DNA from 3 places in the Oceanobacillus luteolus genome. Region 1 is predicted to be linked to each of the others. Evidence: predicted binding sites of a transcription regulator. Region 1 holds the regulator's gene; each other region holds the start of a gene.
The links. The regulator LexA, encoded in region 1, represses DNA repair genes until DNA is damaged. The targets are predictions, from matches to a motif close to CGAACATATGTTCG.

Region 2: a site for LexA is predicted at 1,268-1,281, ahead of uvrB (excinuclease ABC subunit UvrB). Genes of this name have one in related genera too.
Region 3: a site for LexA is predicted at 1,966-1,979, ahead of parE (DNA topoisomerase IV subunit B). Genes of this name have one in related genera too.

Annotation. Positions count from the first base shown of each region.
Region 1 covers NZ_JBHUDE010000040.1:203,326-206,622, forward strand. The annotation lists gene glnA (type I glutamate--ammonia ligase) at 1-1,270, shown strand, start outside; gene lexA (transcriptional repressor LexA) at 1,323-1,946, opposite strand; gene ACFSBH_RS08910 (YneB family resolvase-like protein) at 2,235-2,891, shown strand; gene ACFSBH_RS08915 (DUF896 domain-containing protein) at 3,208-3,297, shown strand, end outside.
Region 2 covers NZ_JBHUDE010000043.1:8,443-11,739, forward strand. The annotation lists gene ACFSBH_RS09215 (YfcC family protein) at 1-1,188, shown strand, start outside; gene uvrB (excinuclease ABC subunit UvrB) at 1,350-3,297, shown strand, end outside.
Region 3 covers NZ_JBHUDE010000049.1:13,752-17,048, reverse strand. The annotation lists gene parE (DNA topoisomerase IV subunit B) at 1-1,888, opposite strand, end outside; gene ACFSBH_RS11440 (CoA-binding protein) at 2,128-2,544, opposite strand; gene plsY (glycerol-3-phosphate 1-O-acyltransferase PlsY) at 2,789-3,297, shown strand, end outside.

The sequences.
Region 1 (3,297 bases):
GCTTCAATTTACCGACATGTTAGGAAAGATTAAAAACGTGGAGATCCCGCTTAGCCAACTTGATACGGCTTTGGATAATAAAATGATGTTTGACGGTTCATCCATTGAAGGGTTTGTACGGATTGAAGAATCCGATATGTATTTATGTCCTGATCTTGATTCTTTCGTAGTTTTTCCGTGGACATCCGATAAAGGAAAAGTCGCACGATTCATTTGTGATATATACAATGCGGATGGCACACCATTTTCAGGTTGTCCTCGTTATAATTTAAAGAGAAACCTAAAGCGGATGCAGTCACTTGGCTTTGATACTTTCAATATTGGAACTGAACCTGAATTCTTCCTATTTAAATTAAATCAAAAAGGGGAGCCGATCCTAGAGTTAAATGACCATGGTGGTTATTTCGATCTTGCGCCAAATGATTTGGGTGAAAGCTGTCGTCGCGACATCGTGCTGGAATTAGAGGAAATGGGCTTTAACATTGAAGCATCCCATCATGAAGGGGCTCCGGGTCAACACGAGATAGACTTCGAGTATTCCGAAGCAGTAAGGCATGCGGATGATATACAGACATTTAAACTTGTCGTAAAAACGGTTGCTAGAAAACATAATTTGCACGCTACCTTTATGCCAAAGCCTTTATTCGGTGTAGATGGTTCAGGAATGCATGTTAATATGTCGCTGTTCAAAGATGGAAAGAACGCGTTTTATGATGAATCAGGTGAAAGAGAGCTGAGCAAAACTGCATATCAATTTATTGCAGGGTTGTTAGAACATGCAACTAATTTTACTGCTATTACCAATCCGATAGTCAATTCTTATAAGCGGTTGGTTCCAGGATATGAAGCTCCTTGTTATGTTGCTTGGTCAAGTTCTAACCGCAGTCCGCTTCTTCGTATTCCAAGTTCTAGGGGAGTCGGGACTAGAATCGAAGTCCGTAGTGTAGATCCGGCTGCCAATCCATATTTGGCAATGTCCGTTCTTCTTGCAGCTGGATTAGATGGGATTGAGAATGAAAAAGAACCTCCAAAAGCAGTTGACCGAAATATCTATGCAATGACAAGAAAAGAAAGAATTGAAAATGGTGTGAAGGACTTGCCATCAACTCTTAAAGATGCACTCGATGAAATGGAAAAAGATCCAGTCATCATCAAAGCTTTAGGTGATCATCTATTTAATCATTATGTTGAAGCCAAAGAAATTGAATGGGAAATGTTTAATAATACCGTTCATCCTTGGGAACGAGAACAATATCTAACAACCTATTAATATATTAAAAAAACATCTGATCTTTGCATGCGATGCGAAGATCAGATGTTTTTTAATGGATATTGCGATATAAGCCGACTACTTTTCCTAAGATACTAACTTTATCATAGAATAATGGCTCCATCGTTGCATTTTCCGGTTGAAGACGAATTTTATTTTCTTCTTTAAAGAAGCGTTTAACCGTCGCCTCATCATCATCCGTCATTGCAACTACAATTTCCCCGTTATTGGCAGTGTTTTGTTGTTTAACAATAACCATATCACCATCTAGAATACCAGCTTCTATCATACTCTCACCTTCGATTACAAGAACAAATAGATTGTCATCTGGATTTGTGTGTGAACTTGGAACAGGGACAAATTCCTCGATGTTTTCTACTGCAGTAATAGGAATACCAGCAGTAACTTTACCAATGACAGGTGCATAGCGTGCTTTGTCCTTCGGTATATTTCCCTCTCCATCTAGATCAAGTATTTCGATAGCACGTGGTTTAGTCGGATCTCGTCGAATATAACCTTTTGCCTCAAGACGTTCCAGATGACCATGAACTGTTGAACTGGAAGCAAGACCTACTGCGACTGCAATTTCTCGGACTGAAGGTGGATAACCCTTTTCATTTACTTCCTCTTTTATGAAATCTAATATCATTTGTTGTCTTTTTGAAAGCTTAGTCATCTATTAATCACCTCGTACATAGAATTTATTATCACTAGTTTATCATCTCATATAACATAATGCAAACATTCGTTCTAAATAATGGTTGACAGGACCATTTGTTCGTGCGATAATATGTTCTGGAGAATAAAAGTTCGTGGATTGGGGAGGAATATACATGTTTAGTAAATTATTTTCTAAGTTTTCCAAGGAGGATATCTTCTTTATTGTTGTATTTGGGGTAACATTAGTATTTTTATATTTTTCTCTCATAACTAGCAGCTAATCTGGCAGAAGGAGAATTGGATCGTGAAGGCAATCATCTATTGTAGAGTGAGTACGGATAAGAAACAACAGGAAACATCATTACAAAGACAGTGTGAAGAATTATTTCAACTTGCAGATAGACATGGTCTGACAGTTGTAACTAGTATAGAAGAGCAAGAAAGCGGATATGAAATTAACAGGGATGGCATATTTAAGATGCTCGATCTATTTTCTAATGGAGAAGCACAATGTCTATTAATTCAAGATGAAACTCGATTAGGGAGAGGAAATACAAAAATCGCTTTATTCCGCCAGCTCCAAAAATTAGGGGTTTCGGTTTTAACATCTACACATGATGGAGAGCTCGAATTATCCGAGTCTGATTCTATGGTTTTACAAATCGTCGGCATAGTAGAAGAGTATCAACGTAAAATCCATAATATAAAAATCAAAAGAGGAATGCAGCGTGCAATAAAACAGGGATATAATCCTACAGATAACTTAAAAAATATTTCTAATGCACCCGGTAGAGAAAGACTGGAAGTACCCATAGAAGATATTGTTCGGCTCCGGGATAAGAACTTAACGTTTAGTGAGATAACAACCACCTTGAAAGGATTAGGATATAATATCTCTAAAGCAACCGTTCACCGTCGTTACCAAGAATACCAGGAGGATAGAAAATCTATCGATAAATAAAAACCCAAGACAAGCTGAAATGCTTGTCTTTTTTTGCCTTTTCCTTTATAAATATATTGGAAAACAAGACTAGACTTATCTTCGATATAAAAAGTTTTTATGTAATTCAGTGAAAATCTTCCGGAAGTCCGCAGTAAAATTTAATATGGAGCATTGAATATATAGGAAGAACTGGCTTCATTAGTTCAGCAATCCATTTATAATATTCTTTAATTAACGAGTAAATATGGATTATTATTTTTTGAAATAGGGTATTATTAAACTTTAGACGTAGATCTACCCTAATACTGAAATATAGTTTAAGGAGGCTTTAATCATGTTATCTCAAGAGAAGTTAGCAAGAATCAATGAGCTTGCCAATAAAGCAAAACAAACAGAGCTCACAGTTGAAGAGAGAGCAGAGCAA
Region 2 (3,297 bases), on a different contig from region 1:
TATAAAGGGATGGTTAATGGTGGAGAAATCATATTCTTTATTTTTATTGTCGGTGGTGCATTTGGAATCATCAATGCAACAAAAGCAATTGAAGTAGGTCTCGCAAATGTTTCTACAAAACTTGCTGGAAGGGAAATCATCATCATTCCGGTAGTTATGGTGTTATTTGCCCTCGGTGGCGGGACATTTGGAATGTCAGAAGAAACCTTGCCATTTATTCTTATATTAGTTCCCCTATTGATGCGGATGGGATTTGATTCCCTTACTGGTCTAGGGGTAATCGTTATTGGTTCTTGTGCAGGATTTACGGCATCGTTCTTGAATCCATTCACTATTGGTGTTGCACAAGGAATCGCTGAGCTTCCGCTTTTTTCTGGAATTGAACTGCGTTTATTGTTATGGGTAATTTTTGTCGGACTTAATATTGCATTTGTCATGATTTATGCCAATAAAGTTAAGAAAAACCCTGAGACAAGTATCATGTATGAACTAGACCAAAAGTGGAATTTGGAAGACTCTGCTCAATATACCAATGTTAAGTTGACTGGGAGACAATCACTCGTTCTCGTTCTATTAGTATTGGCGATTATCGGACTTGCAGTAGGTGTGTTATCGTATGGATGGTACATTATGGAAATCTCTTCTTTATTCTTACTAGTTGGTATCCTTGCTGGAATCATCGCTAAGTTTCGGGTGAATAAAATTGCAGAATCCTTCGTTGATGGTTGTCGGGAGATGGTTGCAGGGGCACTCATAGTCGGTATCGCTTATGGGGTGTTAGTAATTTTGGAGGAGAGCAATATAATTGATACGATTCTATTCCATTTATCTTCCATTCTAAGCGTTATTCCATCAGCATTCACTGCAATCGGGATGTTCATTACCCAAGCGCTCATCAATCTTGGCGTACCCTCGGGTAGTGGTCAGGCCGCATTGACGATGCCGATCATGATCCCTCTTGCAGACCTGGCTGAAGTAAATAGACAGACTGCCGTGCTGATTTTCCAACTTGCTGACGGAATTGGTAATATCTATGCACCAACATCCGGTGTTCTTATGGCATCTTTGGCGATGGCTAGAATACCATGGACGAAATGGATGAGATGGATATGGCCATTACTCGTCGGTTCATACTTATTTGGAGCAATTGTAATAACCATCGTCCATTTGTTTGTCTGGACGGCTTAATCATTAAATAGTAACTCCCCCAATTGTTTTACAATGCGTAGAATGGGGGAGTTATTTTTATATACTTAAAAAAATAAATCGAATATGCGTTCGTTTTTTGTTATGTTTTTTGAACAGATGTGTTAAAATGGTTAAGAGATATTAGATCGGAGGCAAAGCAAGTGAAAAATAAATTTGAACTCGTATCTAAATATGAACCAGCTGGCGATCAGCCGGCAGCAATAAAGGATTTAGTTGAGAAAGTATTGGCTGGTCAAAGACACCAAACATTACTTGGAGCAACTGGCACAGGTAAAACATTCACAATCTCTAATGTCGTGAAGGAAATCAATCGTCCAACGTTAGTGATTGCTCATAATAAAACATTAGCAGGTCAGCTTTACAGTGAGTTCAAAGAGTTTTTTCCAAATAACGCTGTAGAGTACTTTGTAAGTTACTATGATTATTATCAGCCGGAGGCATATGTTCCTTCCACAGATACGTTTATTGAAAAGGATGCAAGCATCAATGATGAAATTGATAAATTGCGACATTCCGCAACCTCGGCACTATTCGAACGCGAGGATGTCCTAATTGTCGCGAGTGTATCCTGTATATATGGGTTAGGTAATCCGGAAGAATATCGTAATCAAGTTCTATCTTTGAGAATGGGAATGGAGAAAGATCGGGACCAACTGTTACGTGATTTGGTGGATATCCAATATGCAAGGAATGATATTGATTTTCAACGCGGTACTTTCCGTGTTCGAGGCGATTCGGTCGAAATCATACCGGCGTCCCGGGAAGAGCATTGTATTCGAATTGAATTCTTTGGAGATGAAATTGATCGAATCCGTGAAGTGGACGCCCTTACCGGTGAGATTATCGGGGACCGGGAACATGTAGCAATTTTCCCTGCTTCCCACTTCGTAACAGGTGAAGAAAAAATGAAGAAAGCGATCAAAAATATTGAGAAAGAATTAGAGGAACGTTTAAAAGAGTTGCGGGAAGAGAATAAATTATTAGAAGCCCAGCGATTGGAACAGCGCACCAATTACGATTTGGAAATGATGCGGGAGATGGGGTTCTGCTCAGGAATTGAAAACTATTCCCGCCATCTTACGTTGAGGGAAGCTGGAGCAACTCCTTATACATTACTCGACTTCTTTCCGGATGATTTCTTAGTCGTCATTGATGAGTCCCATGTTACATTACCACAAATCCGTGGGATGTATAATGGTGACCAAGCGAGGAAACAAGTGCTTGTCGATCATGGATTCCGTTTACCGTCTGCACTGGACAACCGTCCATTGAAATTTGATGAGTTTGAGAAAAAGACGAATCAATTGATTTATGTTTCAGCTACTCCAGGTCCGTATGAACTCGAACATACACCTGAAATGACAGAACAAATTATCCGTCCTACGGGATTATTGGATCCGAAAATTGAAGTGCGGCCAATTGAAGGTCAAATTGATGATCTAATTGCTGAAATCAATCAAAGGATCGATAGAGATGAACGTGTCCTAGTTACAACCTTAACGAAGAAAATGTCCGAGGACCTGACGGATTACTTGAAAGAATTAGGGATGAAAGTCGCCTACCTGCACTCTGAAATCAAAACCTTGGAAAGAATTGAGGTTATTCGTGATTTGCGGGTCGGGAAATATGATGTGCTCATAGGAATTAACCTTCTGAGAGAAGGACTTGATATTCCTGAAGTTTCGCTAGTCACTATTTTAGATGCCGATAAAGAAGGCTTCCTGCGTTCGGAAAGGTCACTAATCCAGACAATGGGACGTGCTGCCCGTAACGAAAATGGGGAAGTCATCATGTATGCAGACCGGATTACGGATTCCATGCAGAAGGCAATCGATGAAACGAATCGTAGAAGAGAAATTCAGATTGCCTATAATAAGAAACATAATATTACACCGAAAACGATTAAAAAAGATGTTCGCGATGTCATAAAAGCAACCCTTGTGGCAGAAGATGATGCTTCATATGATAAGAAAGTCACCAGCCTGTCACAGGTGACGAAGAAAAATCGTCCGCAAGTTATTGCCCAATTAGAGAAGGAAATGCGGGAAGCTGCCAAGGCGCTCGACTTTGAGAAAGCTGCCGAGCTTC
Region 3 (3,297 bases), on a different contig from region 1:
ATTCAATCCAATTGCGTCGCGGTTCCACTTTATCTCCCATCAGGGTGGTTATTCTCCGTTCTGCACGAGGGAAATCTTCAATAGTCACACGTATTAATGTCCGAGTCTCAGGATTCATCGTCGTCTCCCATAATTGGTCTGCATTCATTTCACCTAAACCTTTATAACGTTGGACGATATAACCAGTTTTAAATTTTTCTATCGCTTCTTTCATCTCTGACTCATCCCAAGCATACACTACCTGTTCATTCTTGCCTTTTCCTTTTGATATTTTAAACAGAGGAGGAAGTGCGATAAACACCTTACCTGCTTCGATGAGTTTTCTCATATATCGATAAAAGAAAGTGAGAAGCAGCACTTGTATATGTGCACCGTCTGTATCGGCATCCGTCATAATGATGATTTTATCATATTGAACATCATCCAGATCAAAATCTCCACCAACACCGGCGCCTATAGTGTGGATCATAGTAGCTATCTCTTCATTTTTAAAGATATCTTCAATTTTTGCTTTTTCTGTATTGATTACTTTTCCTCTGAGAGGTAGTATAGCTTGGAATTTCCGGTCTCTTCCTTGCTTTGCCGAGCCGCCTGCTGAGTCTCCCTCTACTAGATAAAGTTCATTTCTCTTTGGATTTCTTGATTGTGCAGGTGTTAATTTACCACTTAACAGCGTGTCTCTTCTTTTTCGTTGCTTTCCTGTTCTTGCTTCTTCTCTAGCTTTTCTAGCAGCTTCTCTCGCTTCTTTTGCCTTAATAGCCTTATTGATCAGAAGTCTGGACGTATCGGCATTTTCCTCAAGGAAATATGCTATCTGTTCGGAAATAACTTGATCCACTGCCGAACGGGCTTCTGGGGTTCCTAATTTCCCTTTCGTTTGCCCTTCAAATTGCAATAAATTTTCAGGGATCCGCACAGAAACAATGGCAGTTAGCCCTTCACGGACATCCGCTCCCTCAAGATTTTTGTCTTTATCTTTTAAAATGGAAGTTCTTCTTGCGTACTCATTAAAAGTTCTCGTAATGGCTGTACGAGTCCCAACCTCATGCGTGCCTCCGTCCCTTGTCCTTACATGGTTCACAAACGAAAGCATGCTCTCTGCATACCCATCATTGAATTGGAAAGCAAACTCCACTTCTATGCCATTACTCATCCCTTCGAAAAATGCCACAGGATGAAGTACATCTTTATCTTCATTTAGATATTCCACAAAAGATTTCAATCCATCTGGATATTGAAATACTTCTTTTTCATCGGAGCGTTTATCCTCCAACTCAATATGAAGGTTTTTCAATAAAAATGCAGATTCACGGAGTCTTTCTGAAATGACTTCATAATCGTAGACAGTTGTAGAGAAAATCGATTCATCCGGCTTGAAATGGATAAGTGTTCCTGTTTTTCTAGTTGGTTTTCTTTTTTCCAAGTTACCTACTGGTTTTCCGCCGTTTTCAAACCTTTGAAAATACGTAAAACCATCCCGGAAAACAGTTACTTCCATCCATTCTGATAAAGCATTCACTACAGACGCTCCGACTCCATGAAGACCACCACTTGTTTTATAGCCTCCTTGGCCAAATTTCCCCCCTGCATGAAGTACAGTAAAAATAACTTCTACCGTAGAAGTACCCGTTGCATGCATACCTGTAGGGATTCCTCTTCCATTATCTAAAACAGAAATACTATTATCTTTATGTATCGTAACTTTAATTTCATTTCCATGTCCAGACAATGCTTCATCAACTGCATTGTCCACGATTTCAAATACTAAATGATGGAGTCCACGTTCGTCAGTGCTGCCTATATACATTCCCGGTCTCTTTCTTACTGCATCAAGACCTTCCAGCACCTGAATGGAATCATCAGAATATTTATTCGCTTGATTAGCCAAAGTTAATTTTCCCCTTTCAATACGTTAAATAAAGCAAAACAATTTTATACCTATTCTCGTTTCTCTATATCAATCTTAGAACAAATGTTTGTAAATGTAAATGAAAACATTGTAACGACAAGCTTTTACTAAACTATCTTAACCTAAAAAAGGAAAAAAATATACTATTTCTTAGAAATTCAGGATAGGAGCATATTGAAAAAAATAACAGGATGAACATAGCCACCCTGTTGATATTGTTATTTTACGAGAACTGCATGGACTACTTTAATACATAAATCCATAATAACAGTAAAGTCTCTTTCTTTTAAATAATGATAGGCTTCTTCATTGACAATACCCTGTTGTGCCCAAAATACGCGACAATTTGTTTTTGCTGCATCTGCGGCCACCTCTGGTAAATACTCGGGACGGCGAAACACATTGATGATATCAATTTCATCAGGAACAGCTTCTAGAGTTGGATAAGCTTTTTCTCCAAGAACTTCGTCGACGGTTGGGTTAACGGGAATAATTCGATAGCCTTGTGCCTGCATAATTTTTGAAATCTGATACGCTGTTTTCTCTTCATTGTTTGAAAGTCCAACTACCGCAATTGTTTTTGCATCTTCCAAGATCTTTTTTAATGATTCTTTTGATGGGTTTTCCCAGCTCATACATACCCTTCCTTTCCTTCTATGGTTTATACACTTACTTTAGTCACATCATAAGTAGATTAGGCAGGATAGTCAACTAGATGGTATTTCAATAACAAGCATTCACTACCCGAAAAAATAATACTCTTTACATACAATTCATGCTAGAATAAGCTTAACATACTGTTGACTAAATATAGAAATAATATTATTATTTTGCTACGGCAGTGTGGTTATACTATTGATGAAGGAAGTAGGATGATGTATGGAAATTGTTGTGTTGGCCTTAGTTGCTTACCTACTGGGCTCTATTCCTTCTGCATTATGGGTTGGAAAATTAGGTTATAACAAAGATATCCGTGAACATGGAAGTGGTAACTTAGGCGCTACCAATGCATTTCGTGTACTTGGGATCAAAGCTGGTATTATTGTTACATTATCGGATATATTGAAAGGAACTTTGGCTACAGTTTTACCACTATTATTTGATGTATCGGTTCATCCTCTGATAATTGGATTATTTGCAGTTGTTGGTCATACTTATCCCGTATTCGCTCGATTTAAAGGTGGAAAAGCTGTGGCAACATCTGGTGGCATTATTCTTGGCAGTTTTCCAATTTTATTCGTAATTATGATTTCAACCTTTTTATTGACTTTATATCTATCGAAGTATGTTTCACTATCGTCCATGATAACAGGTGTTGTTAGTATCCTTTTATCATTATTCTACCAAGATCTTGTATTGATCATCGTTATTTCTTGTTTAACGGCATT